DNA from 3 places in the Pectobacterium colocasium genome. Region 1 is predicted to be linked to each of the others. Evidence: riboswitches for the same ligand, from Rfam matches in the RefSeq annotation. Region 1 holds a riboswitch; each other region holds the start of a gene.
What was found. Region 1 has a riboswitch for thiamine pyrophosphate ahead of thiC (phosphomethylpyrimidine synthase ThiC). Riboswitches for the same ligand answer to the same signal wherever they lie in the genome.
Positions count from the first base shown of each region.

Region 1 (10,560 bases):
GTGAAGTGATCGTAACCCGGTGCGATATCGGTAGTTAACGGGCCGAGTGTATAGAACGGGGCTTCGTGACAGTGCTCCAGCTCTTCGGTCATGTTGCGGCGAATCATCTGCATCGGAACATGGCCGGGGCCTTCGATCATCACCTGCACGTCGTATTCCCAGGCGATTTTGGTCAGCTCGCCCAGCGTATGCAGTTCGGCAAATTGGGCTTCATCGTTGGCATCCTGAATGGAACCGGGGCGTAAGCCGTCACCCAGCGACAGCGCGACATCGTAAGCGGCACAGATTTCACAGATTTCACGGAAGTGCTCGTACAGGAAGCTCTCTTTGTGATGCGACAGGCACCACTTCGCCATGATGGAACCCCCGCGTGAAACGATGCCGGTCAGGCGTTTAGCGGTCATTGGCACGTAGCGCAGCAGCACGCCGGCGTGGATAGTGAAATAGTCCACGCCTTGTTCCGCCTGCTCCAGCAGCGTATCGCGGAACATTTCCCAGTTCAGGTTTTCCGCCACGCCGTTCACTTTTTCCAGCGCCTGATAGATTGGCACGGTACCGATGGGGACGGGGCTGTTACGCAGAATCCACTCGCGGGTTTCATGAATATAACGGCCGGTTGAGAGATCCATCACCGTATCCGCGCCCCAGCGGGTAGACCAGACCAGCTTTTCCACCTCTTCTTCGATGGAGGACGTCACAGCGGAGTTACCAATATTGGCGTTAACCTTCACCAGAAAATTGCGTCCGATAATCATCGGCTCTGATTCTGGGTGGTTGATGTTGGAAGGGATGATGGCGCGACCGGCGGCCACTTCCTGACGGACAAATTCCGGTGTGATGTTTTCCGGCAGTAGGGCGCCAAAACTTTGTCCCGGATGCTGCTGGCGCAGCACGTCGGTACGAATACGCTCGCGTCCCATATTTTCGCGAATAGCGATAAATTCCATTTCCGGGGTAATGATTCCCTGTCGCGCATAGTGGAGTTGGGTGACGCGTTTGCCTGCTTTGGCACGTAGCGGCCGTGGCAAGTGTTCGAAGCGCAGATGATCCAGTCCTGCATCTGCCAGACGCTGCTGGGTGAAATCGGAACTGACGCCGGATAGCGCTTCGGTGTCGTGACGTTCGGCAATCCAGCTGGCGCGCAGCTTCGCTAACCCAACGCGGACATCGGGTTGGGCGGCGGGGTCGCCATAAGGCCCTGACGTATCGTAAACCGGGATCGGTTCATTGGGTTCGTATTGAGGATTGTCTTTGCTGCCGCCGAGTAGCGTCGGGCTGAGCTGAATTTCCCGCATCGGTACGGCGATGTCGTCGCGCGAGCCCGTAAGATAAATGCGTTTGGAATTGGGAAAGGCCGTTCCCTGTAAGGTTTCAATAAACTGCTGGGCGGCGGCACGCTGCTCGCGGCGACCCGATTTTGACGGCACTGTGTTTATAGACAAGGGTTCTGTAGACATAGCAAGTTCCTGTAAGACGTAAAGGGAAGATTGCTTGTCTGGAGCCGGAGGGAGTAATAATGATATTGGGCATCAGAGCAGGTATGTAGGAATACGCAGCCTTGGGCTCAATGAGGTGCATTACTCTTGTTCCCTTCGCAGGTATTAACCCGATCAGGTTCCGCGGATCCCGAATTAACGGTCTCAGCCTGTGCGCTCATAGATTTCGTAAAACGATTGCTTTCGTAAAACGATTGCTTTCGTAAAACAAAACACGAGCACGCTAGGCACTCCGACAAGATATGCCCGTTTCTTAAACGGGCCAATAAAACCCCTACACTGTATGACGGCAAAACGCGGATGTCAAAGCGTGACGGTTTTGCCTGTACAGCGTGTGGCGATGTTCTTAAATAACGTCAAATGACCGCTAGTTGTCGTAAACCAGACGGATCATGTTGTCTTCTAACGTAAAACGCTCCTCCAGAGCTTCACCGACGCTGGAGAGTGCCTGCTGAAATTCGAGGCAGTTATCATGGTCGATAGCCGTCGCCAGATGGTTATCGTAAAACGTCATGATTTGCTGCGTGTTGTTTTGCAGGGCGAGGTCGAGCTGGGTAGAAAGGGCTAATAGTTGTTCGCTGTGTGTCGCTGCTTCGTGCAGCATCTTTTCGTATAAGTGAAAGTGACCGGTAGAAAGATAGTCCACCAGATTCTGGCAAAAATGATCCAATGCTTCTTCATCCAGAAGAGAAAGCGCATCCTTGTTCGGCTTGATGCCAACCAGATGATAGTAAGCCACCAGAAGCTGCTTACGCGCTTGTAGCCATTGGTCGATTAACGCATTATTGCCACCAACGTATTCAGTCAGACTTTGTAGCTGGTTTAGCATTGTTGACTCCGTGAACGGTAAGAAATAACTGAAATCCCAGTTATAAAACTTATGTAATCACTCTGAATGTAAAATGCCAGTGAAGTGGCAGTGGAGCAATAAAAAGATATGGAACAGACGCTAAAAGGTGATGAGACCGGCTGGTGGGTGGTTAGCGATGCGGTACAAATCTGGCTGCCCCAGGGAGAATTACCGTGTGGAACGGCGACGAAGTGGTCTCTGCAGGGGAAAACGGCTCGCCAAATCGGCGAATGGCAAGAACAGCCTGTCTGGCTGGTGTGTCAGGGCCGTGATACCGATATGGCCTCGGTTCGCCAACTGCTCGATCAGGACGTGGGGTTATTCCAGCTCGCGGGGCGAGGCGTACAGTTGGCTGAGTTTTATCGTTCCCATCGTTTTTGTGGTTACTGCGGCCATGAAATGGTGCGGAGCAAAACGGAGCTGGCGTGCTTATGTCACCACTGCAAAGAACGTTATTATCCGCAGATCGCGCCTTGCATCATCGTCGCGATTCGCCGTGGTGATGAGATTCTGCTGGCGCAGCACAATCGACATCGCGGAAACATGTACACCGTGCTGGCTGGGTTTGTAGAAGTCGGCGAAACGCTGGAACAGACGGTCGTGCGTGAGGTAATGGAAGAGAGCCAAATTCAGATAAAAAACCTGCGTTACGTGAGTTCGCAGCCTTGGCCATTCCCTCATTCTCTGATGATGGCGTTTATGGCCGATTATGCGGGTGGAGACATTAAGCACGACCCAAAAGAGCTGCGTGACGCGGGCTGGTTCCGCTATGACCAACTCCCGCAACTGCCCCCGCCGGGCACCGTGGCGCGTCGACTTATCGAGGATACGGTGGTGTTGTGTCGCGCTTATCACGAGAACGAAGGCTGACGTGGTACTATTTGCGCCATGAATGACTCATGTACACAACGTACTCGCGTCATAGCGTATTCGTTTTATAAAGCGTTCGTTTTATAACGCATCCGTTTCATCACATCTATCCGGTGTCGAACCGCCGTGAGGTTGAAAGGAAAAGAACATGACTGATCTGAAAAACGATCGCTACTTGCGGGCGTTATTGCGCCAACCCGTTGATGTCACCCCGGTGTGGATGATGCGTCAGGCGGGGCGTTATTTGCCGGAATATAAGGCAACGCGCGCACAGGCGGGGGATTTTATGTCGCTGTGTAAAAACGCAGAACTGGCTTGCGAAGTCACGTTACAACCTTTACGGCGCTATGCGCTGGATGCGGCAATCCTGTTCTCCGATATCCTGACCATCCCTGATGCCATGGGATTAGGGCTCTATTTTGAAGCGGGGGAAGGCCCACGCTTTCACTCTCCCATTACGTCTCATGCCCATGTGGTTAACCTGCCGATTCCCGATCCTGAGCAGGAGCTCGGTTATGTGATGAATGCAGTGCGGACGATTCGTAAAAACCTCGCCGGTGAAGTGCCGTTGATCGGTTTCTCGGGCAGCCCGTGGACGCTGGCGACCTACATGGTTGAGGGCGGTAGCAGCAAAGCGTTTACCGTCATCAAGAAAATGATGTTTGCTGAGCCTAAAACGCTACACCTGTTGCTGGATAAGCTGGCGGATAGCGTCATTCTCTATCTCAATGCGCAAATTCGTGCTGGTGCGCAGGCAGTGATGGTATTCGATACCTGGGGCGGCGCGCTGAGCGGACGTGACTACAAAGAATTCTCCCTGCGGTACATGCATAAGATTGTTGATGGTTTACTGCGTGAGAACGACGGTCGCCGTGTGCCAGTGACGCTCTTCACCAAAGGTGGAGGCCAGTGGCTGGAAGCGATGGCGGAGACAGGCTGCGACGCGCTGGGGCTAGACTGGACAAGTGATATTGCTGATGCACGCCGCCGTGTAGGCGATAAAGTGGCGCTACAGGGAAATATGGATCCGTCGATGTTGTATGCCGATCCTGCACGGATCGAGCAGGAAGTGGCGTCGATCCTTGCTGGATTTGGGCAAGGCAACGGGCATGTTTTCAATCTGGGTCATGGCATTCACCAAGATGTGCCGCCGGAACATGCGGGCGTGTTTGTTGAGGCTGTCCATCGGTTGTCTCGCCCTTATCACGCATGATTCACAGGAGATGATGTGATTGATACACAACAGCTGCGGGTTGAGCAACTGGCCCGCGCTTCTGATGTGATTCGGCACGACGATGTACCTTTTGAGCAGCCTGCGTTTATCGCGGGTGCTGACGTTGGCTTTGAGCAAGAAGGCTCGGTCACTCGCGCGGCGATTGCGCTAATGCGCTATCCTTCGTTGGAGCTGGTAGAATACAAGATTGCGCGTATCAGCACGACGATGCCCTATATCCCCGGTTTTCTTTCATTTCGCGAATGCCCTGGGCTGCTTGCCGCGTGGGCATTGCTTGAACAGAAACCCGATCTGCTGTTTGTCGATGGGCATGGGATTTCTCACCCACGGCGCCTCGGCGTTGCCAGCCATTTTGGCCTGCTGGTTGATGTTCCGACGATTGGTGTGGCAAAAAGTCGGCTGTGTGGCCGATTTGAACCGTTGGCGGAGAGCGTCGGCAGCCAGCAGCCGTTACTGGATAAGGGCGAGCAGATTGGCTGGGTCTGGCGCAGCAAAGCGCGCTGTAATCCGCTGTTTGTGGCGACGGGGCACCGAGTTGGACAAGACAGTGCATTGCACTGGGTACAATGTTGTATGCGCGGTTACCGTTTACCGGAGCCGACCCGCTGGGCTGATGCGGTTGCATCGAATCGTCCCGCATTTGTGCGTTGGCAACGGCAGCAAGATGCTAACGTATTGTCGTAAAACTTTAGGAATTCAGGCATAGGGCGTCACTGTGATTTCAGGTACACTGCCGTCCGTCGCTGTTAATGAGCATAAAAATGTTACGTAACCCCATTCATTTACGTCTGGAAAAACTGGCAAGCTGGCAGCATGTCACTTTTATGGCATGCCTTTGTGAACGTATGTATCCCAACTACCACGAGTTCTGTCGTCAAACAGAGTTCGGCGATGCGATGGTTTACCGCCGCATTCTCGATTTGGTATGGGAAACATTGGTTGTTAAAGATGCGAAGGTTAATTTCGATAGCCAGTTGGAAAAGCTGGAAGAAGCGATTCCTGCTGCGGAAGATTACGATCTTTACGGCGTCTACCCGGCTATTGATGCCTGTATCGCGTTGGGCGAGCTGATTCATTCGCGTTTAAGCGGTGCAACGCTCGAACATGCGATAGCGATTAGCGAAACGTCCATCCGCACAGTTGCCATGTTGGAAATGACGCAGGCAGGCAAAGAAATGACCGACGATGAGCTAAAGGTTTTGCCTGCAATTGAAGAAGAATGGGACATCCAATGGGAGATTTTTCGCCTGTTGGCGGCCTGTGAAGAACGCGACATTGAGCTGATAAAAGGGCTCCGTTCCGATCTGCGCGAGGCCGGAAGTAGTAACATCGGGATAAATTTGCATCAATAACGCGATAAAACGTGATTTAAGGCCTGAAATGGCCTGTCTTAAGGCTTCACATTCGCACCCTGTCTGGTCTACATTTGGGGGGCGTAAAAAAAGTGGCTGTCGGTGCGTGTATGCAGGAGAGTGCTACCACACCCTGAAAAGGGAGATGGCATATCCGTCGCACTCGATGCTTAGCAAGCGATAAACACACTGTAAGGATAACTTATGAATAAGACTCAACTGATTGATGTAATTGCGGACAAAGCTGATCTGTCAAAAGCACAGGCTAAAGCAGCTCTGGAATCAACTCTGGCGGCAATTACCGAGTCTCTGAAAGAAGGTGATGCAGTACAATTAGTTGGTTTTGGTACATTTAAAGTCAACCATCGTAATGAGCGCACTGGCCGCAACCCACAAACCGGTAAAGAAATCAAAATTGCTGCTGCCAACGTGCCAGCGTTTGTTTCTGGTAAGGCTCTGAAAGACGCTGTTAAATAAGCCCATGTCGGTTAAAAGTTTAAGCAGAGGGGCGTTTTCGCCCCTTTTGCTTTTACGACGATTGTGTGGCGCAGGCCTCGTGCTTATTGCTGTGGTGGCCTGTAGTAGTCGCACCGCACCGCCGGAGTTTTTTGCCAGCGGTTATGTTGCCGATCGCGGTATTGTGCGTTTGTGGCGTAAAGACGATGCGCAGAATACGACGGCGCTGACCACCGTGTTCAACCCGCTTCAGGGTAACGGCCTGGTGGTGACTCGCTATACGTTCCAGCAGGATAAGCTGCGTGAGATACAGCGTAATCAGCTCGGCGCGCAAAAAGAAGATATGCGCTTGCGCTTTGCAGAAGATGGAACCGTCAGTTTTATGCAGCGGCAACTTGCCGAAAGGCGTGAATCGGTTTCTGACGATGATATCGCGCTCTATCAGTTTGATGCTAAGCGCATGCTGGAGTTGAGCGATGTACTGCGTGCAGGCAAGGTGACGCTAAAACAAGGGAAATGGCTGGAAGGACAGGTTCAGTCTTGTGACGGTACGGTAGTTCGCCCTGATTTTGACAATGATTCGCGTGAATGGATTGCAGAGCAAAAAGTGCATGCCACGCGCCCGCTAAACGTCGCATGGCTGGAAGCGCCGGAAGGGACGCAGCTATTGCTGGTGGTGGAAGATGATGTTTGCCAATGGCAGCCTAAATAACGTTAATCTAAAAATCTGGCAATAAAAAACCCGGATTTCTCCGGGCTTCAGTATTTATCAGACAATCGTTATCAGGATCGCCTATCAGGCTTGCTCGCGCTCAATGGCGCGGTAGCCGATGTCTTTTCGACAGAATACACCTTGCCATTGAATACCTGCTGCGATTTCGTAAGCGCGCTGCTGCGCTTCAGCGACGGTATTGCCCAGTGCGGTGACGCACAGTACGCGGCCGCCGTTGGTGACGACATCAATACCGTTCAGCTTGGTACCAGCATGGAAGACCTTGCCATCTTCGGCATCTTGCTGCGGTAAGCCGGAAATCACATCGCCCGTGTTGTAGTCAGCCGGGTAGCCGCCTGCGGCCAATACCACACCCAGAGACGGACGTTCATCCCAGATGGAATCTTTCTGATCCAGCGTGCCGTCACAGGCTGCCAGACACAGTTCCACCAGATCAGAGCGTAAGCGCAACATAATTGGCTGTGTTTCTGGATCGCCAAAACGACAGTTGAACTCGATCACTTTTGGCTGACCATCGGCAGAAATCATCAGGCCCGCATACAGGAAACCGACGTAGGTATTTCCCTCTGCGGCCATGCCGTTGACGGTTGGCCAAATTACCTGATCCATCACTCGCTGGTGGATTTCATCAGTCACGACCGGGGCTGGAGAATAAGCACCCATACCGCCAGTATTCGGGCCTGTATCTTTATCCCCAACACGTTTATGATCCTGACTGGTGGCCATTGGCAGCACATTCTTGCCATCCACCATCACGATGAAACTGGCTTCTTCGCCATCAAGGAATTCTTCCACCACGATACGGTGCCCGGCATCACCGAAGGCATTGCCCGCCAGCATATCCTGAATGGCGTTTTCTGCTTCCTGCAACGTCATGGCGACAATCACACCCTTGCCAGCGGCTAATCCATCCGCCTTGATGACGATAGGCGCACCTTTGCTACGCACATAGGCCAGTGCAGGTTCAACTTCGGTGAAGTTTTGGTATTCCGCTGTCGGGATGTTGTGGCGTGCCAGAAAATCTTTAGTGAAGGCTTTGGAGCCTTCTAACTGTGCTGCGCCCTGCGTTGGGCCAAAGATTTTTAGACCCGCGTTCTGAAATGCATCGACAACACCGAGAACTAACGGTGTTTCTGGGCCAACGATGGTTAAATCGATGTGGTTTTCCTGCGCAAAAGTGACTAACGCTGGAATGTCGGTTGCGGCGATATCGACATTGGTCAGCGCTGGCTCAAGCGCGGTGCCGGCATTTCCCGGAGCGACATAAACGCGTTTTGCCAGCGGTGACTGTGCGGCTTTCCAGGCCAGCGCGTGCTCGCGTCCGCCATTACCAATTACTAAAATGTTCATTTCGGTCAAGCTCCAGAATTAATGGCGGAAATGGCGCATGTCGGTAAAGATCATCGCAATGCCGTGTTCGTTGGCGGCGGCAATGACCTCATCATCGCGAATGGAGCCGCCCGGTTGGATCACACAGGTAATACCAACAGCTGCAGCAGCATCAATACCATCACGGAATGGGAAGAACGCATCAGATGCCATCGCGGAACCTTTTACCTCCAGCCCTTCATCACCTGCTTTGATTCCGGCGATTTTTGCTGAATAAACGCGGCTCATCTGACCGGCACCTATTCCGATGGTCATATTGTCGCGTGCATACACAATCGCATTGGATTTAACGAATTTAGCCACTTTCCAGCAGAAGAGGGCGTCGCGCAATTCCTGCTCGCTCGGCTGGCGTTCAGTCACGACACGCAGTTGAGAGGCATCGACCATGCCCAGATCGCGATCCTGTACCAGCAAACCGCCGTTGACGCGTTTGAAATCCAGGCCAGCAACGCGTTGCTGCCAATTGCCACTGATCAGGACACGTACGTTTTGTTTGGCAGCCGTCACCTTTAATGCGGCCTCGCTGGCGGATGGCGCAATAATCACTTCGACAAACTGACGGCTGATAATGGCCTGCGCCGTTTCTTCATCTAGCTCACGGTTGAAAGCGATTATGCCGCCGAATGCCGATGTTGGGTCGGTTTTATAGGCGCGTTCGTAGGCATCAAGAATTGAGCCGCCAATTGCTACACCACATGGGTTCGCATGTTTAACGATAACGCAGGCCGGTTCGGAAAATTCTTTCACACATTCCAGCGCCGCATCGGTATCGGCGATGTTGTTATAAGACAGTGCCTTTCCTTGTAACTGTGTAGCCGTCGCGACAGAAGCCTCACTAATATTCTCTTCTATATAGAAGGCAGCTTGCTGATGGCTGTTCTCGCCGTAGCGCATGTCCTGCTTTTTGATGTAGTTCAGGTTTAACGTGCGCGGGAAGTTACCTGATGGTTTATCGGTTTCACCGTGGTAAGGCGGAACCAGTGCGCCAAAATAATTGGCAATCATGCTGTCGTACGCGGCAGTATGTTCAAAAGCTTTAATGGCTAAATCGAAACGGGTTTCGTATGTCAGCGAACCTTCGTTGGTGTCGATTTCATTAATAATGGCACTGTAGTCGCTGCTCTTGACCACGATAGCCACATCTTTATGGTTCTTGGCGGCGGAGCGAACCATCGTCGGGCCGCCGATATCGATATTCTCGACAGCGTCTTCTAATGTGCAGTTCTCACGCGCCACGGTCTGGGCAAACGGATACAAATTCACAACCACGATATCGATCGGCTTAATGTCATGCTGCGTCATGATCGCATCATCTTGATCGCGACGTCCCAAAATACCGCCGTGTACTTTCGGGTGCAGAGTCTTTACACGCCCATCCATCATTTCCGGGAAGCCAGTGTAGTCAGAGACTTCAGTCACCGGCAAGCCAGCATCAGCCAGCAAACGGGCGGTTCCACCAGTTGAAAGAAGCTCGACGCCACGGTGGGACAGAGCTTGAGCAAATTCGACAATACCTGCTTTGTCAGAAACGCTGAGCAGAGCGCGGCGAATTGGACGGCGTTGTTGCATGATGATGTTATCCCCTGGATTTGGGTAGTCAGTAAAGAACGGTATGTGAATATCGTCTTTGTCAGAGCAATAATTGCGGAATAAAGAGAAATATTCAGTTAGCGTTCGCAAAAACACGACGATTTTGAACGAGGTGAATTGTAGCGAAAACGTTTGCGTGATGCTCGTCAATTTTTGAATAGAATGCTTTCTGTGGATAAGTTTGTGCAAAAATAGGTATAAAGCGGGGTTTTGCTGTGGAATGCAGCAAACAAACATTTTTCTTTAAAATACCTATTGCGGCCTGCCGAGAAGTCCCTATAATGCGCCTCCACTGACACGGCAACAGCGCAAACGCAGTTGTGATGACAGAAAAAAGATTTCATAAAGCAGTCAGCAATGACTTGACTTTAAAGCGGATTAGCATAGTATATGCGACCCGCGCCACGAGAGATTGTGGCACTGCTCTTTAACAATTTAATCAGACAATCTGTGTGGGCACTCACAAGACCGTATCTTGACGATATAAAAAGTCTTGAAGAGTGAACAACAGTAAATTCATTACGAATAAACAGTTTTAATTCTTTGAGCATCGCTGACGAGTTCAGCAAATCAAACAAATCTTAAATTGA
Region 1 covers NZ_CP084032.1:244,393-254,952, forward strand. The annotation lists gene thiC (phosphomethylpyrimidine synthase ThiC) at 1-1,457, opposite strand, end outside; TPP riboswitch at 1,571-1,741, opposite strand; gene rsd (sigma D regulator) at 1,864-2,325, opposite strand; gene nudC (NAD(+) diphosphatase) at 2,434-3,216, shown strand; gene hemE (uroporphyrinogen decarboxylase) at 3,365-4,429, shown strand; gene nfi (deoxyribonuclease V) at 4,445-5,134, shown strand; gene LCF41_RS01115 (YjaG family protein) at 5,212-5,802, shown strand; gene hupA (nucleoid-associated protein HU-alpha) at 6,007-6,279, shown strand; gene LCF41_RS01125 (DUF1481 domain-containing protein) at 6,284-6,970, shown strand; gene purD (phosphoribosylamine--glycine ligase) at 7,055-8,341, opposite strand; gene purH (bifunctional phosphoribosylaminoimidazolecarboxamide formyltransferase/IMP cyclohydrolase) at 8,360-9,949, opposite strand; rRNA gene LCF41_RS01140 (16S ribosomal RNA) at 10,554-10,560, shown strand, end outside.

Region 2 (10,560 bases), 1.1 Mb from region 1:
ATTATTCTTCCTGTCTTTCTTTTCACTGAGTGCAAAAAGCTCATCCGATAATAAATATCCGATAGGAAGACGTTTGCTTAATCTTAACGTTGAAACATATTCGCGTAACGTCAGGCCATATATTAGGTGTTGTGCGGTAATAAAAAAAACGGAGATTAATAGTGTCGCGACATTCGCCCCAGACATCAGCAATCCCAACGAAACTAATTGTGCCGCCCCTGCAAAAATAATAGCGGACATCCCGATACTTTGTCCGACGGATAATCCCGACTGGATGGCCATCGAGCCGGCCAGAATACCCCAGGGCACAACGGATAAACAGAGCGGCAGCATCTCAACCACACCGGTCATAAAGTGCTTCCAAGGGCTAATTGTGTCTTTTGCTACAGAAGATGAATGGACTACGGTATTTTCCATATAACATTGCACTACCATAAATAAATCGATAGCGGGAAAACTAACAAAACGTTTTTTAAGAGTATTGGATGAATTTGCTGCGCCCAGAATAGGGATAGCGTTTAGCGTGAATTACCTTTCGCAAACTCGCCTGGCGTCAGCCCCAGAGAATTTTTGAAATGGCGATGGAAGTGGCTTTGATCGGTAAAACCGCACCGTACGGAAACATCGAGGATCGCATCGCCTTTGCGCAACAATGCTTTAGCTTTGCGCAGACGAGCCTGAATCAAATAAGCATGAGGCGTAATCCCCACCACCGCTTTAAACTGTCGTAAGAAGTGCCAGACGCTGAGTTCGGCCAGCGCTGCCAATTCAACGAGAGCCAGTTCCCTCTCGGGGTAGCTGTCCATAAAGGCTTTAACATTCAGTATATTTTGGGTCGCAACGGGCAGCGTCTGTGGCGTCAGGCGCGTCTTGCTATAGCGCATCGTCAGCCAGGTTAATGACGACAACAGCAGCGTTTCTTTCAATAACAGATTGCCCGGTTGAGCAAGCATATTGAACGTCATCAGCAACTGATCCGACAGGCCAGGGTCGTGGACAACGGCGTCGGGGAACCACGGAATGGAATCTTTTGAGCGTTGCAGATCCTGATTAATCGAGTGAAAAAGATCGGGATGCGGATAAATAGCACGATAAGCCCAGCCGGTTTCGACCTCCGAGCTTCCCGTGTGCACATCGTCCGCATTCACCAGAATGATGTCGCCTTTGGGCGCAACATGCTCTGCACCAGAACGATAAAAACGCTGAGCGCCCTGCTCAATCACGCTAATGCAATAGGTATCATGGACATGACGAGGAAAGCGCTGCTGATAATATTGTGCCTGCAACATATCCAGCCCGCCGAGCGCCTCCAGATGTCTGAAGTGTGTCTGCTCTTGCACTACCGGCTTTTTATGCACGCGTTAACCCTCTTATCGTTTGTACAAAATTGCTCTGGCAGAGAAGCGACATCGGCATACTTCTTTATCGCCATCAACCGCGCACCTGTTCACTGATTCTATCAGAAGCAGATTCATATCCCCATGCTGGAAAAAACAGCGAAAAAAAGCCAGCGACAAAACCGCTGGCTATGGATGATGATTCGTGTCTTTTACCACGTTGGCCTTTTTACCAACTGGATTACATTTACCAACCGGATTACATCAGATGAAATCGGGACACCCCAATATTCAACCGCTCGGCCTGCTGCTCCAGCGAGGAGGCAGACGAGGAAGCCTCCAGCACCAGCGTCGCATTCTGTTGCGTGACCCGATCCATTTCTGATATCGCTAACGACACCTGATTGATACCACTGCTTTGTTCATCAGAAGCCAGCGCTATCTCATTGATAATACGGGTGACGTTATTAATTTCAGAGACAATCTCGGCCATCGCTTTACCCGCTTCGGACGCCAAGGTCGTTCCTTCCGTCACTCTGGTTTCGGATTCTTTAATCAACGCGGCAATTTCCGTTGCGGCGTTAGCCGAGCGCTGTGCCAGATTACGCACTTCTCCTGCTACCACCGCGAAGCCTTTGCCCTGCTCACCCGCTCTGGCCGCTTCAACCGCCGCATTCAACGCCAGAATATTGGTCTGGAATGCAATCCCGTTAATGAGCGCGATAATCTCAGAAATTTTGTCCGAACTTCTGGCAATCTCCGACATAGAACCCACAACCTGTTCCACAATGCTGCCGCCGTTCACCGCTTTGGCTGAGGTATCCGTCGCCACAACGCTGGCATGGTGCGCATTATCGGTATTCTGCTTCACCGCAGCCGTCAGTTGTTCCATGCTGGCCGCCGTTTCCGCCAGCGCCGCGGCCTGCTGCTCCGTTCGAGCAGACAAATCCGTATTGCCGACAGCGATTTTCGTCGAACTGCTGTGAATCGACTCAGCGCTATCACGCACCGAGCCAACCGTTTCGGAGAGCGAATCCTGCATTTGCTGGATATTGCTCCCCAGAATGCCGATTTCATTGCTGCCTACAGCCACGCTCGCGCGCGTTAAATCGCCGTGTGCAATCGCCTGTATGCGTGATACCCAATACTGAATTGGGTTAATAATAATCAGACGAATGACTAAGAACGTCATACCCGTTAATACGATGGCTAAAATAAAGGCACCCGTCATGAGCGTATATCCCAGTGTCGAATTCCTTTCTGCCGTCACATTAATATTTTTTGCCATCTCAATCCGATAAAGATAAGACGCTTTCAACGGCACATCATAGTCATCATCCAATTTAGACATCACCGTCGATTCAAACGCGTTGAGTTCTTCGACATTCCCTTTTTTCGCGATGTCAAACATAGGTTTTATCCCGCGCTCAACATAATCGCTATAACGTGCTTTTAATTCATTATCGCGAGCAAATTCGACATCAGAACGAGCCGTTCTGTTTTGATATCCATTAAACATTTGCTGAGACAGCGACAGGCGCTCCTCTGCGGCTTTCATGCTGGCGTTATAGTTATCAGTAAGGCCATTACGTAAATGATTTACCGCATGAAGCAAATTCATACGCGCTGCACGCATATGGTTAGCACTATCCACTAACTCCATTCGCACATTTAATTCCAGCGTAGAGTCATTTAAGGACAGTTCGGCCTGCTTCAGAAAATACGATGATGTGGAGATCGCCAAGGCAAAAAGCAGTAAAACACCAGAAAAAACAACGATGAAAAGTGGCGTCAGTTTGATGTTATGCAATCCGGAAGCGGAATGCCGGGATTCTGGTTGCTCATAAATCGCTATTGACTGGTAAGGGACATCGCTCATTTTTACATCCATCGGGTTATTCAAAACATTGCTGTGAAGTAAATTGCAGACAAGCGGCGAAAAATAGCACTTCGCCACATGTTACATAATATTTAAAGATTGTAACAATCTGCGTTAAATACAAGAAGAAAAACAGTCATTACTAAAAAATAATTTCACCTATAAGATCGTCATCACGAAAAAACGTCATTTCAACGATTATTATTTCAATTAAAAATCATTCAAAAAATAAACTATCACACAATGTTAGTGAATTATCTTAGTCACTATTATTACAGTAATATTAACTATAGAAGTAAAAATTAAATTCATTCTATTTTTCTGAAAACAATCCCCCTCTGACATTCAACGTGGCTGATTAGTTTATCCTTCATCCATTCTGAATATAAAAATCCCACGGCACACACGGGCTAACAAAGATCCCGCACGCGGATAAAAGCAGTGGCAAGGTTGTCGTGTCGATCATGGTATTTTTCCACCGACATACTATGCTAAACATCAGTGATTCAATGAGTGAGAGGAGCCTATGGCGCGCACGATTCAGCGTTACCGTTTAAGCATCTCTGGCGATTGCCGGGCCTGGTTTAACATCGACCATCGCCTCACCAATGATTTTCCTCACCCGCATCATGCCTGAATCAGCACCGCGCTGATCGCTTCCCGTTGCTGTATTCCTTTCCCAGCGTCACATAACGTGTCGCAACGGACTCTTTTTTCTGGAGAATTTTTCTGGAGATCGATGGCATGAAACGCATTCCTGAACCATTCCGCATTAAAATGGTAGAAAACATCCGCATGACAACGCAGGCGGAACGTGAAAAAGCGCTGACAGAGGCGGGGTATAACCCTTTCCTACTGCGTAGCGAAGACGTCTACATCGACCTGTTGACCGATTCTGGCACCGGCGCGATGAGTGACCGCCAGTGGGCCGGTTTAATGATGGGTGATGAAGCTTACGCGGGGTCACGTAATTACTACCATCTGTGTGAAAAAGTCGAAACGCTGCTGGGCTACCCATTTACGATTCCCACCCACCAAGGACGCGGTGCCGAACAGATTTTATTTCCGTGTTTGATAGCTAAGAAACAGCGGGCTGGCGGCGCGAAAAAACCCGTCTTCATTTCCAATTTTCACTTCGATACCACCGCTGCACACGTCGAGCTAAACGGCGCACGGGCCATTAACGTCGTTACGCCAAAAGCCTTTGATACCAACACGGCTTATGACTGGAAAGGCGATTTCGATCTGGATCAGTTACAAAGCGTGATTTCACAGCATGGTGCGGAGAATGTCGTCGCCATCATCACCACGGTAACCTGTAACAGTTCCGGCGGTCAGCCTGTCTCGATGAGCAACATGCGCGAGGTTTACCGTATTGCACAACAGCACCACATCCCCGTAGTGATTGATTCGGCACGTTTCTGCGAAAATGCCTGGTTTATCAAACAGCGTGAAGCGGGCTATGCGGACAAATCTATTAAAGCCATCGTGCATGAGATGTATGAATACGGCGATATGCTAACGATGTCCGCAAAGAAAGATCCGATGGTCAATATCGGCGGATTATGCTGCTTCCGTAGTGATGAAGACCTGTTTAACGAGGTGCGCATTCGCTGCGTTCCAATGGAAGGTTTCGTCACCTATGGCGGACTGGCTGGACGAGATATGGAAGCGCTCGCCATCGGGCTGGAAGAAGGGATGGATGAAGACTATTTGGCCTATCGCATTGGGCAAGTCGCCTATCTCGGAGAACGCCTGAAAGCCGGAGGAATTCCGATTCAGTACCCAGTTGGTGGACATGCTGTGTTTGTCGATGCAGCGCGGCTATTGCCCCATATTCCACCAGAGCAGTTTCCGGCACAGGCGCTTAACAATGCGCTGTATCTGGAAGCCGGTATCCGCAGCGTTGAAATCGGCTCGCTTCTGCTGGGGCGCGATCCTGATACCGGGCAACAGAAAGCATCACCGCTTGAGCTGCTGCGCCTCACCATCCCGCGTCGAGTCTATACCAACGACCACATGGACTATATTGCAGATGCCCTTATCACACTAAAAGCCCGCGCCAGCGATATTAAAGGGCTAACGTTCACCTATGAACCGCCCGTACTACGGCACTTTGTCGCCCGCCTAAAACCGGTGGAATAACCAGCTATCAGCATGCCCGACGCCTTTCTCTGCGGGCATCAGCGCTATTCACGATATCGAGTCGGCAGGCAAACACCATAAAAAAAGCCAGCGAAAAATTCGCTGGCTGGTGAAACGTCACCATTACTCAGAATACATTGTTTTACTTAAAAAATTTTTACACAGAATAAATTGTTTCGACCACCTAGAGCCAATGACGGTACTCATCATCAGACATCTCTTTCAGGTGCCACTGCGTCGCCTGCTGCAATAACGCGATGCGCTGCTGGGGAGACATCCATCGCAACCACGTTGCTTTACAGCTCGATAAGTAGTTTTGATAGAACAGGTACAAACGGGAAATCGCCATCAGCCACCTCCTCTCTTTCCTTGTGAGAAAGTATCGACGTAATATAGGGAAAGATAAATTGATGACTTTGGTGCAGGGAGTTCCTCTTTTATGTCTTCTCCTCGTCTACAACAACAGTTCATCCGCCTGTGGCAACACTTTCAGGGGCAGGTCACCGACACCACCTTGCAAGAGTTAACCGGAGTGCTGAACTGTTCTCGCCGCCATATTCGTTCACTGTTGAACGCAATGCAACAGGAAGGCTGGCTCGTGTGGCAGGCAGAAGCCGGAAGAGGAAAACGTTCGCAGCTTTCTTTTGTGTATACCGGATTGGCCCTCCAGCAGCAGCGGGCCGAGGATCTGCTAGAACAGGATCGCATTGAGCAGTTGGTACAGTTGGTGGGTGATAAAGAAGCCGTACGTCAGATGTTACTCGCCCATCTTGGGCGGAGTTTCCGGCAAGGAAAGCATATTCTGCGCATCCTCTATTACCGTCCGTTACGCAATTTACTGCCCGGTTCAGCGCTACGGCGTTCAGAAATGCACATCGCACGGCAAATTTTCAGCGGACTCACCAATATAAATGAGGAAAACGGGGAAATTGAACCCGATTTGGCTCATCACTGGCAGAGTATTTCCCCCCTGCATTGGCGCTTCTACCTGCGCCCGGCAATCCGTTTTCATCATGGTCGAGAGCTCACAATGGACGACATCACTACGTCACTCTCTCGTCTTATTCCGTTTCCGCTCTTTTCTCATATTGAAGCCGTCACCTCACCGATGCCCTTCGTCATTGATATTCGGCTACACAGCCCGGATAAATGGCTACCGTGGCTATTAGGTAGCGTGCACGCTATGATCTTGCCGCAAGAGTGGCAAACGCTACCGGATTTTGCCCAGCACCCGATCGGCACTGGCCCGTATGCCGTGGTGCGTAATAACAGTAATCAATTGAAAATTCGTGCCTTCGATGATTATTTTGGCTATCGGGCGTTAATTGATGAGGTCAATATCTGGGTTCTACCGGACGAACCGGAGGAAATGCCGGTCTCCATCCAGCTACAGTCTGACAATTCTCGTCACGAACAGTTGGAAAGCCGGATGGAAGAAGGCGGCTATTTCCTGCTGTTCGACAAACGCTCACCGTTAGCATCACAGCCAGAAGCACAGCAGTGGCTCAGGCAGGTATTTAACCCAATTTCGCTACTCAACCACGCCAATACCAGCAATCAGCGTGACTGGTCACCGGCCTACAGCCTGCTCCCGCGCTGGCACCATCACCATCCCGATGTGCCGCAATCCCTTCCGAAAGGGCTGACGGAGGTCACACTCACGTTCTATCAGGCACACCCTGAATACCGGATATTAAGCGAGATTATGCGCACACTACTGGCGCAGCACGGCGTCACGCTGCATATCCAGACGGTCAGCTACGAAGACTGGTATCAAGGCAATGCCGAGAGCGATATCTGGTTTAGCAGCGTGAACTGTTATTTGCCGCTCGAATTCTCCCTGTTCGCGATGCTCTACGAACTCCCGCTGGTGCAGCACTGTCTGGATGACGATCTGCATGCGGACGCACAGCAGTGGCGCAATCACTCACTGCCGATGGCGGAATGGTGTGAAAAGCTGATCGCCAGCGGCCAACTGCACCCTTTGCTGCACCACTGGCTGCAACTTCAGGGACAGCGCAGCATGCGCGGGGTCAGGATGAACATGCTGGGCTGGTTTGATTTTAAATCTGCCTGGTTTGCACCGCCGGAACGCTGAGAGCCTTTCGCTGCGCGGCTTAACCCTTTACAATGTGCCGTTCTCAACGGGGTGCGGAAGATTTTTCGCTGAGAAGATACCCGTCGAACCTGATCCGGTTAATACCGGCGAAGGGATTTGAGAGTGCGGCTTATTGCTGCCTCGAAGTCCTTTGCCACCCTATGATTCTCAGGAGTGCAAAGTGTTAAATCAATTACTACACCGTTCAGCCACCGTGCTGAAAACCAGCCTGCCTTGCCTGTTACTGCTCTCTGCTTCAGCCTTCGCCAAGCCTGCGCTTACCGTTTATACCTATGACTCATTCGCTTCCGAATGGGGGCCAGGGCCCGTCATCAAGACCGCATTTGAAAAAGAGTGCGAGTGCGAACTGAATTTCGTCGCGCTGGAAGATGGCGCTTCACTGCTGAATCGCCTGCGTATGGAAGGCAAGAACAGCAAAGCGGATATCATTCTGGGGCTGGATAACAACCTGTTGCAGGCGGCAGAGCAAACCGGCCTGTTTGCGCCGCACAATCAGGACACCCGTGCCGTCACGGTGCCAGGCGGTTGGGACAACAAGACCTTCGTCCCTTACGACTACGGCTATTTCGCGTTTGTGTATAACAAAAACACACTAAAGAACCCGCCGAAAAGCCTGCATGAGCTGGTGGACAGCAACGAGCCGTGGAAAGTGATCTATCAGGATCCGCGCACCAGCACGCCGGGTCTGGGTCTGCTGCTATGGGTGCAGAAAGTATACGGCGATGATGCGCCGCAAGCGTGGCAGAAACTGGCGAAGAAAACCGTCACCGTCACCAAAGGCTGGAGCGAAGCCTATGGTCTGTTCCTGAAAGGGGAAGCGGATCTGGTGCTGAGCTACACCACGTCACCGGCCTACCATATCATTGAAGAGAAGAAAGACAACTACGCAGCAGCAACCTTCAGCGAAGGGCACTATCTGCAAATTGAAGTCGCCGGGCAGCTGGCTTCCAGCAAAAATCCCGAACTGGCAAAACGCTTTATGCAGTTCATCCTGAGCCCAACCTTCCAGCAGGCTATCCCCACCACGAACTGGATGTACCCTGCGGTTAAAACTGACCTGCCAGCGGGCTTCGCCACGCTCGCGGTGCCGGAAAAAGCCATGCAGTTCAGCGCGCAGGACGTGGCCGATAAAAGGACGCAGTGGATTCAGGCATGGCAACGCGCCGTCAGCCACTAATCGGCGGACGTCTGTGGCCGGGGCTGCTGGCCACAACGCTGTTAATTTCCGTTGCCGCACTGGCTTTCGGTGCCCTGTGGCTACAGGCGCCCGAAAGCCAGTGGCGCACGCTATGGCATGACAGCTATCTCTGGCATGTTATTCGGTTTACCTTCTGGCAGGCGTTTCTCTCTGCGCTGTTTTCTACCGTTCCGGCCATTTTTCTCGCCAGAGCGCTGTATCGACGGCGCTTTCCCGGCTACCGCTGGCTGCTGCGCCTGTGCGCGATGACGCTGGTACTGCCCGTACTGGTCGCCGTGTTTGGCCTGCTCAGTGTATATGGTAGACAAGGCTGGTTGGCCTCCGCGCTGGGCTGGTTTGACCTGAAATACACATTTTCTCCCTATGGATTGCAGGGCATCCTGCTGGCGCACGTCTTCTTCAATCTGCCGCTAGCAACCCGATTGCTGTTGCAGTCGCTGGAAGGCATCGCCACCGAACAGCGTCAGTTGGCTGCAAACCTGGGCATGAACAGCTGGCAGCATTTCCGTCTGCTGGAGTGGCCCGCCCTGCGCCGACAGATTTTACCGACCGGCGCACTGATTTTTATGCTCTGTTTTGCCAGCTTTGCGACGGTGCTGTCGCTGGGCGGCGGCCCACAGGCAACGACGATTGAGCTGGCTATCTATCAGGCATTAAGCTTTGATTACGATCCGGCACGCGCGGCGCTGCTGGCGTTAATTCAGATGGTTTGCTGTCTGGGTTTGGTGCTACTGAGCCAGCGGCTAGGTCGCATTCTGCCCGTCGGCAGCACACAGCAGCTTGCCTGGCGCAACCCGCAGGATAGCGCCGTAAGCCGCCTCATCGACGGCCTGCTGATTGGCGCGCTGTTGCTGTTAGTCATCCCTCCCTTGCTGGCCGTCGTGGTCGATGGCGTGAACCGCTCGTTGGTTACCGTGCTGCAACAACCTGTGCTCTGGCAAACGCTGTTGACCTCGCTGCGTATTGCTCTGGGTGCGGGGCTCCTGTGTCTGGTACTGACCATGATGTTGCTCTGGAGCAGCCGTGAGCTCAAGCTACGTCAGAAGCCGCTCTACGGGCAGTTGATGAACCTGAGTGGTATGCTCATCCTCGCCATGCCCGGTATTGTGCTGGCAACCGGCTTTTTCCTGCTGCTGAATAACAGCATCGGATTGCCGCAATCCCCCTACGCACTAGTGGTGCTCACTAATGCGCTGATGGCGATTCCCTATGCGATCAAGGTGCTGGAAAATCCGATGCTGGACGTCGCCGAACGTTACAATCGACTCTGCACCTCGCTGGACATTCGCGGCTGGCAACGGCTGAGACTGATCGAGCTTTCCGCCCTGAAGCAACCGCTCGCGCAGGCGTTAGCCTTTTCCTGCGTGCTGTCACTCGGTGATTTTGGCGTCATCGCGCTGTTTGGCAATGAGCAATTCCGCACGCTGCCGTTCTACCTGTACCAGCAAATTGGTTCCTATCGCAGCGCCGACGGCGCGGTCACGGCGCTGCTGTTAATGCTGCTGTGCTTTATGTTATTTACCCTGATTGAGAAACTGGCAGGCCGTCATGATCGCGCTTGAGAAATTGACCTACTTCTATCAGCACTTGCCCATGCGTTTTGATTTTCACGTCAAACCGGGCGAGCGCATCGCTATCCTCGGCCCTAGCGGCGCAGGGAAAAGTACGCTGCTGAATCTGATTGCCGGTTTCCTGATGGCAGACAGTGGCGAGTTGTTGCTGAACGGCGCTTCTCACCGCGAGACGCCTCCCGCGAAACGGCCGGTTTCGATTCTGTTTCAGGAAAATAACCTGTTTCCTCACCTGACGATCGGGCAGAACATCGCGCTGGGGCTCCATCCCGGCCTGCGTCTCAATGCCGCACAGCGTGAAACCCTACGCC
Region 2 covers NZ_CP084032.1:4,064,653-4,075,212, forward strand. The annotation lists gene LCF41_RS18365 (AzlC family ABC transporter permease) at 1-417, opposite strand, end outside; gene LCF41_RS18370 (AraC family transcriptional regulator) at 519-1,358, opposite strand; gene LCF41_RS18375 (methyl-accepting chemotaxis protein) at 1,597-3,216, opposite strand; gene tnaC (tryptophanase leader peptide) at 3,743-3,853, shown strand; gene tnaA (tryptophanase) at 3,961-5,361, shown strand; gene sgrT (glucose uptake inhibitor SgrT) at 5,546-5,710, opposite strand; gene sgrR (HTH-type transcriptional regulator SgrR) at 5,801-7,459, shown strand; TPP riboswitch at 7,497-7,593, shown strand; gene thiB (thiamine ABC transporter substrate binding subunit) at 7,674-8,657, shown strand; gene thiP (thiamine/thiamine pyrophosphate ABC transporter permease ThiP) at 8,633-10,240, shown strand; gene thiQ (thiamine ABC transporter ATP-binding protein ThiQ) at 10,227-10,560, shown strand, end outside.
Region 2: linked by a shared signal. The riboswitch ahead of thiB (thiamine ABC transporter substrate binding subunit) and the one ahead of thiC (phosphomethylpyrimidine synthase ThiC) in region 1 are both predicted to bind thiamine pyrophosphate.

Region 3 (10,560 bases), 1.7 Mb from region 1:
TGAAGCGTTCGGAAAATCCCGTATCGCCACGCGTTAATACGGCTTTATCTGGCCTGCTCGATTAATGGCAGGCCATTCTTTATTTAGGTCAAAAAATTGATTTGCATCAAACGATTGATTTATGTCAAACAAAGGCCCCACTTTTCGTGTGTCGTCTACTGCAATTTTCCCCTATTAGCGCTAGAATCCTCCGCCTTTACTGCTCCCGCCGCGGAGCAGCCTGACTTGTGATCAGAATCGAGAGATACCATGTTTAAACCGGAACTGCTTTCTCCGGCCGGTACGCTGAAAAATATGCGCTACGCCTTTGCCTATGGCGCGGACGCGATTTATGCCGGTCAACCCCGCTACAGCCTGCGCGTGCGTAATAACGAATTCAACCATCAGACGCTGGCGCAAGCCATTAACGAAGCGCATGAACTGGGCAAGAAATTCTACGTGGTCGTTAACATCGCACCGCACAATGCCAAACTGAAAACCTTCCTGCGTGACCTGCAACCCGTCATCGAAATGGGGCCGGATGCGCTGATCATGTCCGATCCGGGTTTGATTATGCTGGTGCGGGAAAACTTCCCACAGATAGATATTCACCTTTCCGTTCAGGCCAACGCGGTAAACTGGGCGACGGTGAAATTCTGGCAGCAAATGGGGCTGACACGTGTCATTCTGTCCCGCGAACTGTCGCTGGAAGAAATTGCAGAAATCCGCCAGAACGTGCCGGATATGGAACTGGAGATCTTCGTTCACGGCGCACTGTGCATGGCCTACTCTGGCCGCTGCCTGCTGTCCGGTTACATCAATAAACGCGATCCGAATCAGGGTACCTGCACTAACGCCTGCCGCTGGGAATATAAGGTTCAGGAAGGTAAAGAAGACGACATCGGCAATATCGTCCATCAGCACGAACCTATCGCGGTGAAGAATGTTGAGCCCGCGCTGGGCATCGGCGAACCGACTGACAAAGTCTTTATGCTGGAAGAAAGCATGCGCCCCGGCGAGTACATGAGCGCCTTTGAAGACGAACACGGCACCTACATCATGAACTCCCGCGATCTGCGTGCCATCCAGCACGTTGAACGCCTGACGCAGATGCAGGTGCACTCGCTGAAAATCGAAGGCCGCACCAAGTCATTCTATTACTGTGCCCGTACTGCACAGGTTTATCGCCGTGCCATCGACGATGCCGTGGCGGGTAAACCGTTCGATCCAACCTTGCTGGAAACGCTGGAAGGGCTGGCGCACCGTGGCTACACCGAAGGCTTCCTGCGTCGCCACGTGCATGAAGATTACCAGAACTACGATTACGGCTATTCTGTCTCCGATCGTCAGCAGTTTGTCGGTGAATTCACCGGCATGCGTCGCGATGGGCTGGCGGAAGTCGAGGTGAAGAACAAATTTTCCTGCGGCGACAGCGTGGAGATGATGACGCCAAACGGCAATATTCAATTCACCATCGACTCCATGCAGAACGCCAAAGGGCAACCCGCCGATGTGGCGCCGGGTAACGGCCATATCGTTTACCTGCCCGTGCCGGACGATATCTCGCTGGACTATGCGCTCTTGCTTCGCAATCTGCCGGGCACTACCACGCGTAACCCTAACGCGGAATAAACCGGTCATACCGCCGGATGTCCCGTACATCCGGCAATGCCTCCCACAAGCGATCCCTTCCTTCTCGTATGCCCCCCTATTCTCGACCGTTCTCAACCGCGACTCAGTACGTCAATCGCTCGACGGTATCGTTACAAAGCTCAGGGTTTTTAACGAATATTAGAAACAGATCACATCAATTCACCGGTCTTGTGGTTAGTATTGCGTCGCTGAGAAAACATAGAACGAAAAATAAGCGTAGTGATACTACTAGGAACCACCTCCTTGGCCAGCTCAATCTCCCTTGAGCTGGCTTTTCTTTTTCTCCCGCCCGCGCATTTTCCCCACCGCACATTCACCGACTCTTCTGATGTCTACCTATCGATTTAGTGACTATTATTAATCCCACGATCCTGCTTAGGAGAAATGGCCATGGAAAAAAATCCAATCACACTGCTAATTCTGAATGGGAAGAGTGCGGGTAATGAAGAACTCCGCGAGGCCATTGATACGCTGCGACAGGACGGCTATACGCTGCATGTCCGCGTGACCTGGGAATATGGCGATGCCAAACGCTATGTAGAAGAGGCGATTCAGCTCAGCGCGGATAACGTGATCGCCGCCGGTGGCGACGGCACCGTCAATGAAGTCGCCGCCGCATTAGCGGTACAGCCGGAAGCGGTGCGCCCGTGTTTGGGGATTGTCCCGCTGGGTACGGCCAACGATTTCGCCACCAGTTGTCAGATTCCGATGGAGATGCACAACGCGCTAACGCTGGCGATCAAAGGCCGCGTCACCGCCATTGATGTCGCCAACGTGAACGACAGTCACTATTTCATCAACATGGCAACGGGCGGCTTCGCCACGCGCATTACCACCGAGACACCCGCCAAGATGAAGGCCGCACTGGGAAGTGCGTCTTACGTGCTGCACGCGCTATTTCGCATGGACATGCTGCAAGCCGAGCGCTGTGAGATTCGCGGGCCGGATTTTCACTGGTCAGGCGATACGCTGGTCATTGCGGTGGGGAATGGTCGTCAGGCAGGCGGCGGACAACAGCTTTGCCCTGAAGCGCTGGTCAATGATGGGCTGCTGGAACTGAGCGTACTATCGGCAACCGAGCTGCTGCCGAATATGCTTCAGGCCTGGTTTACCGGCAGCGAAAATCAGAACATGATTTCCGCTACCCTGCCCTGGCTGGAGATCACCGCGCCGGATGATATGACATTTAATCTGGACGGCGAGCCGCTCACCGCCAAACGCTTCCGTATCGAGGTGCTTCCCGCCGCGATTCGCTGCCGGCTGCCGCCCCAGTGCTCTCTGCTGGAATAGCGGTGCGTTTCGACGATTCCTGTTTCTCCTATTCCCGTTTCAGGCGATTACTGTTTGCCAGGTACAGCGTCACGACTAGCAGCAGGATCGCCGCAGAATACACCAGCGTATCCGACGGGCTTTTGTGATCGACAATAATCAGGCGAATGATGGCCGTAATGCCGATGTAGATAAAATAGCGCAGCGGGAAGTGATAGCCGGACTGGAAATACTTCACGATCAGCGCAATAAACTCAAAATACAGGAAATAAATTACAATGCCTTCTATCAGCTGATAGGAGGAATCTTTCTCATTGGAGATCAGCAGCACCTTCGCCAGATGAAACGTTTCTTTGACTAAAAAAATCACCAGAATAGTCGCCAGCACCAGCAGGCCGATATTGAGTATCGTCTGAAGCGCTTTGGCAGCCATCGCACTGCGAGCAGAACCTGCCATATGTTATCCCCACACCCTGTTTCACATTAACGCCAAGATTTCACAGCAAAGTAACCGGATGCCCCCACACTGTCACGCCAAAATACGCTTAATTTAGTTTGAAATTACTGGCAAAGATGTCACGCAAAGTACAAGTCAATTTACTTATGGTTTTACCACCAGCGATGGAAATGGTGAACGGGGCCGATGCCGTGCCCGACCTCCAGCGTGTCGGCCTGTTGTAATGCCTGCTGCAAATAATCCTTCGCGGCGTAGACCGTTTCGCTCCAGCTATCGTGGCGCGGTCGCAACGCGGCCAGTGCGGCAGACAGCGTGCAGCCGGTGCCATGCGTATGACGGGTATTCACTCGCGGGGAACTAAAGCGCTGCGGTTCGGCCTGTCGGCTGAACAGCCAGTCCGGGCTTTCCGCTTCACTCAAGTGACCGCCTTTCATCAGCACCGCCTGACAGCCCATTGCCAGCAGCGCCTCCCCCTGCTCACGCATTTCCCGTTCGTTGGTGGCCGGTGACGTATTCAGCAGCGCCGCAGCCTCGGGCAAGTTGGGCGTAATCAGGGACACCAGCGGCAGCAGTTCACGGCGGATCGATTCCACCGCCTCGGGTGCGAGTAGCGGATCGCCACTTTTCGCCAGCATCACGGTGTCCAGCACCACAAAAGGCACCGCGTAGTGACGCAGGCGCTCGGCAACCGCGTCAACAATATCGGTCTGCGCCAGCATCCCAATCTTGGCGCTGTCGATGCGTACATCGCTCAGCACGGAATCCAACTGCGCCGCGACAAAATCCGGCTCAATTCGGTAGACGGACTGCACGCCGCGCGTATTTTGCGCCACCAGCGCGGTAATGACTGACGTCCCATAAGCCCCCAGCGCGGAAAAAGCTTTTAGATCCGCCTGAATACCCGCCCCGCCGCTCGGATCGGTGCCTGCAATCGTCAACGCATTGATACGTTTCATGCCAGATCCTCCGCGCGCAGGGTATAGAGCCTGTCGAGAAAGTTGGGGATAAAACTGCCTGTACCTTGAGACACCGAAGCCGCCTGCTGCCCCGCGAAAGCCATGACATAGCACGCCGCCGCTACGTGGGATAAGCGTTCCCCCTCCAGAGCACAGAAACCCGCGACGACTGCCGACAGCGCACAGCCCGCACCAACCACGCGCGTCATCATGCTATCGCCACCAGTCACCGCGATATCACGTACGCCGTCCGTGACATAATCCACCACGCCGGTCACCGCGACGATCGTCCCCACTTGCCGCGCCAGTTCGCGTGCAGCAGGAAGCGCTGCCAGCGAGTCATCGGTGCTATCCACACCCCGCCCCTGTGCGGCTAAGCCCGCCAGCGCCATGATTTCAGACGCATTGCCGCGAATCGCCGCGGGCTTCCACGCCAGCAATTCCCGACAGAATTCACGCCGAAAGGTCAACCCGCCTACGGCAACCGGATCGAGCACCCACGGCGTCCCCGCCTGATGCGCGCGGTTTACCGCCGCTCGCATCGCCTCGGCGCGCGAGCGCTCCAGCGTCCCGACATTAATCAGCAGCGCATCGGCCACCGCGCTGAACTGCGCAGCTTCTTCAGGATCGACCACCATTGCCGGCGACGCATTCAGCGCCAGCAGCACATTAGCGGTAAAAGATTGCACCACGTCGTTGGTCAGGCAGTGCACCAGCGGCGAGGCAGAACGGAATTGGGTGAGTGAGGTTGCTGCCTGAGCGGCAGAAAGGTCGGTGGGTCGCGTGTTCATAGGTCTCCCAACCGGCGTGGAAGAAGGCGGCAACCGGTGGGCATACCGTGACTTCCCTACGCTGGCATTATCCAGATCAGGTGGTACGGGTATTTCTCAGCCTTCACAAAGAAGGGCACCCCGAGTCATGTACTACGCTTTGCAGCATAAGTAAGTGGGTAACGTAAAGCAAGCGCTCCCCCGCTTCTCTTGCCCACCCGACACCCAATGAAAAACCACAGGCACGTTGTGACATAGAGAAAAACGCCATAACCCTTTAGACTGGTTAATCAAACCCATACTGAGGAGATTGTGATGACGATGATAAAGAGTTATGCCGCACCGGAAGCAGGCGCAGCGCTGGAGTTGTATGAGTTTGATGCGGGTGAACTACAGGCGGAAGACGTAGAAGTTGTGGTGGATTACTGCGGCGTGTGCCATTCCGATCTCTCGATGATCGATAACGAATGGGGCATATCGAGCTATCCGCTGGTTGCCGGGCATGAAGTAATTGGCCGTGTGCACGCCCTGGGCAACGCGGCGAAGAACAAAGGATTAAAGGTTGGTCAGCGCGTCGGTATTGGCTGGACGGCACGTAGCTGTGGGCACTGCGATGCCTGTATCAGCGGCAGCCAAACCAACTGCCAGCAAGGCAGCGTGCCGACCATCCTGAATAAAGGCGGTTTTGCCAATAAGATCCGTGCGAACTGGCAGTGGGCTATCCCGCTTCCTGATTCCATCGATATCGAATCTGCAGGCCCGTTGCTGTGCGGCGGCATCACCGTTTTCAAACCGCTGTTAATGCACCATGTCACCGCAACCAGCCGCGTCGGCGTGATCGGCATCGGCGGTCTGGGGCATATCGCGATTAAGCTCCTGCACGCAATGGGTTGTGAAGTCACGGCGTTCAGCTCAAACCCAGCCAAAGAGCAGGAAGTGCTGGCGATGGGTGCCGATAAGGTCGTCAACAGCCGCGATCCTCAAGCGCTGACGGCATTAGCGGGTCAGTTCGATCTCATCATCAACACCGTGAGCGTCGATCTGGAATGGCAACCCTACTTCAACGCACTCGCCTATAACGGGAAATTCCATACCGTCGGCGCGGTGATGAAGCCATTTAGCGTGCCGGCCTTTACGCTCATCGCAGGTGACCGCAGCGTTTCCGGCTCTTCTACCGGCTCACCGCATGAACTGCGTTCTCTGATGAAGCTCGCCGCGCGTGCCAACGTGAAGCCGCAGACAGAGCTGTTCCCGATGTCAAAAATCAACGAGGCCATCCAGCACGTACGCGACGGCAAAGCCCGCTACCGAGTCGTACTGAAAGCCGATTTCTAATCGGTAAAGACGCCTGAGCAATCGGGCGTCTGCTTTTTGCACATCAGCTCAGCCAACGCCATTCTCTGGACTACACCGCCCCGTACAACGATGCTGAATGTATTCAATCGGTTTCATGATAGGATTGAAAGGTGATGCAAGAGGAGAGCCGCAATGCCTTTTAAAGAATATGACCACGATTTTATTGATAGAAATAAGAAAGCCTCCTCGTCTGTAAGGCTCGCCCTGCTATTGTCTGCATTGGTCATTATATTCAACCTTGTATTCTTCAAGCACCGTGACTTTCAAGAACAGTTGCACAATAATCCAGGGTCTTATACCGATTCGATTGCGCTGGTTTTGCTTTTTTTTATCCTGTCCTGTACCAGTAAAATATCACTGAACCATACCTCCGCGTTATCCATTCGCCTCGGGCTGCACGTCTGGATATGCGCCGCCACGTTTGATTTTATGGATGAGTTCATCTATCAGCCCAGACTGGTTGGGTATTATGTTGAAGATCTGCTGAGAATCATTGGGATGTTTGGCGTCGGATTTGGTGTCTATACCCTGATACAGCAAATCAATAATAAATATGTCGAAGCCAGAATACAGTCATTCAGCGACGAACTCACACAGCTCCCTAATCGTCGGTTTTTTATTAACGAATTAAAAAAACTCGAAGCGAAAACACCCTATTTATTTATTATCGACATCGATAATTTCAAAGTCATTAATGATAAATATGGCCATGCAAAAGGCGATGAAATATTAAGTAAGTTCGGCCATATTCTTTCCCGTTTCGATAACAGTGAGATCGTAGCAACCCGAATCGGGGGCGAAGAGTTCGCGATTATTCTGTATGCCGGAACGCAAGAGCGGGCAGAAACGCTGGCAAGGTCGGTATTAAAAAACGCGAACAAAATCATTATCAAGAATATGCACCACCTTTCTGTCAGCATTGGCGCGGGTAAAAAACAGCCGCAGGAACCCACTGAACACTTTATGAAACGCGTGGATGTCGCACTTTACCAGGCTAAAAACACCGGTAAAGGCAAAGTGGAATGGGCTCCTGAGCCGAAAGAAAAAACCCAGTAGCCCGACGTAGTTTCATTCCCACAATACGGCCGCACGGACGCGCCACTCAGCTAATCATCATAAAAACTACTGAAAACGATATTCCCCTCGCCTTTACTCGCTCCTCCGCCAGCTATCATTTTGTAACAAAATTAAATACTTCCTGATTAATCAACTTTTCGGCCAGCGTGTACCCTTTTATAGGTAGAACCCAATACATTACCTCTACAACACATTCCCCCCACAACACATTCAGTAAAAGGAAGACGAATGAAAGCAGCCATCGTAACGAAAGACCATTCCGTTGAGATTCAGGACAAAAAACTGCGCCCCCTCCAGCACGGAGAAGCCCTGCTGAAAATGGAATGCTGCGGCGTGTGCCATACCGATCTACATGTCAAAGACGGGGATTTTGGCGATGTTACCGGCATCACGCTCGGCCATGAGGGTATCGGTATCGTCAAAGAAGTGGGACCCGGCGTAACCTCACTGAAACCCGGCGATCGCGCCAGCGTCGCCTGGTTCTATCAGGGCTGTGGCCACTGTGAGTATTGTAATAGCGGTAACGAAACCCTGTGCCGCGAAGTAAAAAACGCGGGCTACTCCGTTGATGGCGGGATGGCTGAAGAGTGCATCGTCGTTGCCGATTACGCGGTAAAAGTACCGGAGGGTCTGGATTCTGCCGCCGCCAGCAGCATTACCTGCGCGGGCGTGACAACCTACAAAGCGGTGAAGGTCTCGCAAATCAAACCAGGACAGTGGATCGCCATTTATGGTCTAGGCGGATTGGGCAATCTGGCGCTGCAATATGCCAAGAACGTCTTTAACGCGAAGGTCATCGCGATTGATGTCAACGATGCACAGCTGGCCTTTGCTAAAGAGATGGGCGCAGATCTGGTCATCAACCCGGCTAAAGACGATGCCGCCAGAATCATTCAGGAAAAAGTAGGTGGAGCACATGCGGCCGTGGTCACTGCCGTGGCGCGTGCAGCATTTAACTCCGCGGTCGATGCCGTTCGCGCCGGCGGGCGTATTGTCGCCGTCGGCCTGCCGCCGGAATCCATGGATCTGAATATTCCGCGTCTGGTGCTGGACGGCATTCAGGTATTGGGATCGCTGGTCGGCACGCGTGAAGATCTGAAAGAAGCGTTCCAGTTTGCAGCCGAAGGGAAAGTGAAACCGAAAGTGACGCGTCGCCCGCTGAAAGACATCAACGCCATTTTTGCGGAAATGAAAGGCGGAAAAATCACCGGTCGCATGGTGATTGATCTGTCAATGTAAACGGCGTTTTTTATATAAACGGGATAGCACCGCGCTATCCCATTTTTTATATTTTAGCCAAACGCTTGGGTATTACCGGGGCATACGAGCTGCTTACTTTTAATATGGTAAACCTCGACGTCAGGGCGCGTGAAAAAGGCGATTTCCCACGGATTCTTGGTGACGAATTCATGGCGCACTTTTTCGTAGAGCGGATTGTCCTGTGCGATAATAAACGCTTCCCCTTCAATAAGGGTGTAATTCCATTCAATTGCCCGCTCGAAGGTATAATGGCTGCGCTCATCCATCGCAAAAAAGCAGTGCGGATTGCGTTTCAGCAGTTGAGATTTAAAGGTTTCAGGGAACGTAATCAGGAAGATATCGTTATCCACAGAGGACAGGAACGCCAGTACCGTAGTATGTGGCTGCTCTTCCGCCATCGTAATAAGCACGCCGACCTTATTAGTGAAATCTTGCTTTTCCGTTGGAGGAAAATCGACCATCGGCGTCAGTGGTACCGGCTTTGACGGGCGATTATCTTGTGGAAACTGGTAGCCCGGCTCGCGGATATCCTGCACAGGGGTGAAACCGTGTAAAAGCTGGCACTCTCTATTTAAAGGAATAAATAGGAATTAAGAGCGATAACGATGATGTTTCACACCATTATTTCAGCACCAACATCGTGATACCCACGCCGACCAGCATGAGACAAAACGCGCCGCGCAAATAAGCGACCGGAAGTTTGTGAGCAACAGCGACACCCCAGGACACACTGATGATCCCTCCCAGCGCCAGTGGTAAACCGATACTCCAGTCAACATTACCCGCCTGCGAATAAGACAGTAGTGCCGCCAGCGCCCCCGGAACCACGAGAATCAACGCCATTCCCTGCGCCTGCGTTTGCGCAAAGGCAAACAGCGTGACCAGCGCGGGAACCACCACCAAACCGCCGCCAACGGTAAAAATGCCCGACATAAACCCGCTCGCGACACCAAGCAGCGGCAGATATTTGGTCGACAGTACCTTCTCCGGCGTTTGGCTGCGTTTTTTGTTATACCACTGCCACATATAGTACGCGGCCAGCACCAGCAAGAAAGTGGCGAACGCACGCTGTAGGTGGTGAACATCAATCGATGACGCAATGTGAGCGGCAAGGTAGGCAGATCCCGTCGCAAAAGCACACAGGGTTAACGCGACTCGCGTATCAATACGGTTACGTTGACGATAGCGTAGAAAACCAATCAGCACGTTAGGCGTAATCATCACTAACGCGGTTCCCTGTGCCATATGCTGATCCATCCCGAAGAGCACACCCAGAATAGGAATCGCAATAAGCCCACCGCCGATCCCCAACATACCTCCGCAAAACCCCAGCCCAATCCCCAAAAGCAAACACAACAAGATATCGCTGAACATCATTAAGCTAAACATAGAAAATGCAGACCTATATATCATAAGACTATCTGGAGAACTGCGTTTCAAGCAGGTAGGCAGACAATGTATTTAGGGTAAATATTCCGCGATTTCGATCAAATTCAGATCGGGATCGCGCAGATAGAGAGAACGGATTGGCTGCGTTGCACCGGTTCGCATCACCGGCCCTTCGCTAATTGGCCAACGGCAGTGCGCCAAATGCGCCATAACCTGCTCTAGCGGTACCGATGCAATAAAACACAGATCGAGCGCTCCCGGGACGGGCAGGTGCGCTTTCGGTTCATGCTCCGCTCCGCGCAGGTGCACATTGATTTTCTGATGACCAAAATGAAAAGCAATGCGCCCGTTTGCAAACGTTTCCTCCCGCATTTGCAACACATCAACATAGAAA
Region 3 covers NZ_CP084032.1:3,448,445-3,459,004, forward strand. The annotation lists gene LCF41_RS15620 (glutathione S-transferase family protein) at 1-37, shown strand, start outside; gene trhP (prephenate-dependent tRNA uridine(34) hydroxylase TrhP) at 250-1,611, shown strand; gene yegS (lipid kinase YegS) at 2,023-2,922, shown strand; gene psiE (phosphate-starvation-inducible protein PsiE) at 2,951-3,358, opposite strand; gene thiD (bifunctional hydroxymethylpyrimidine kinase/phosphomethylpyrimidine kinase) at 3,511-4,314, opposite strand; gene thiM (hydroxyethylthiazole kinase) at 4,311-5,105, opposite strand; TPP riboswitch at 5,142-5,238, opposite strand; gene ahr (NADPH-dependent aldehyde reductase Ahr) at 5,400-6,419, shown strand; gene LCF41_RS15655 (GGDEF domain-containing protein) at 6,573-7,496, shown strand; gene adhP (alcohol dehydrogenase AdhP) at 7,746-8,756, shown strand; partial or broken gene LCF41_RS15665 (hypothetical protein) at 8,810-9,346, opposite strand; gene LCF41_RS15670 (sulfite exporter TauE/SafE family protein) at 9,399-10,166, opposite strand; gene LCF41_RS15675 (VOC family protein) at 10,239-10,560, opposite strand, start outside.
Region 3: linked by a shared signal. The riboswitch ahead of thiM (hydroxyethylthiazole kinase) and the one ahead of thiC (phosphomethylpyrimidine synthase ThiC) in region 1 are both predicted to bind thiamine pyrophosphate.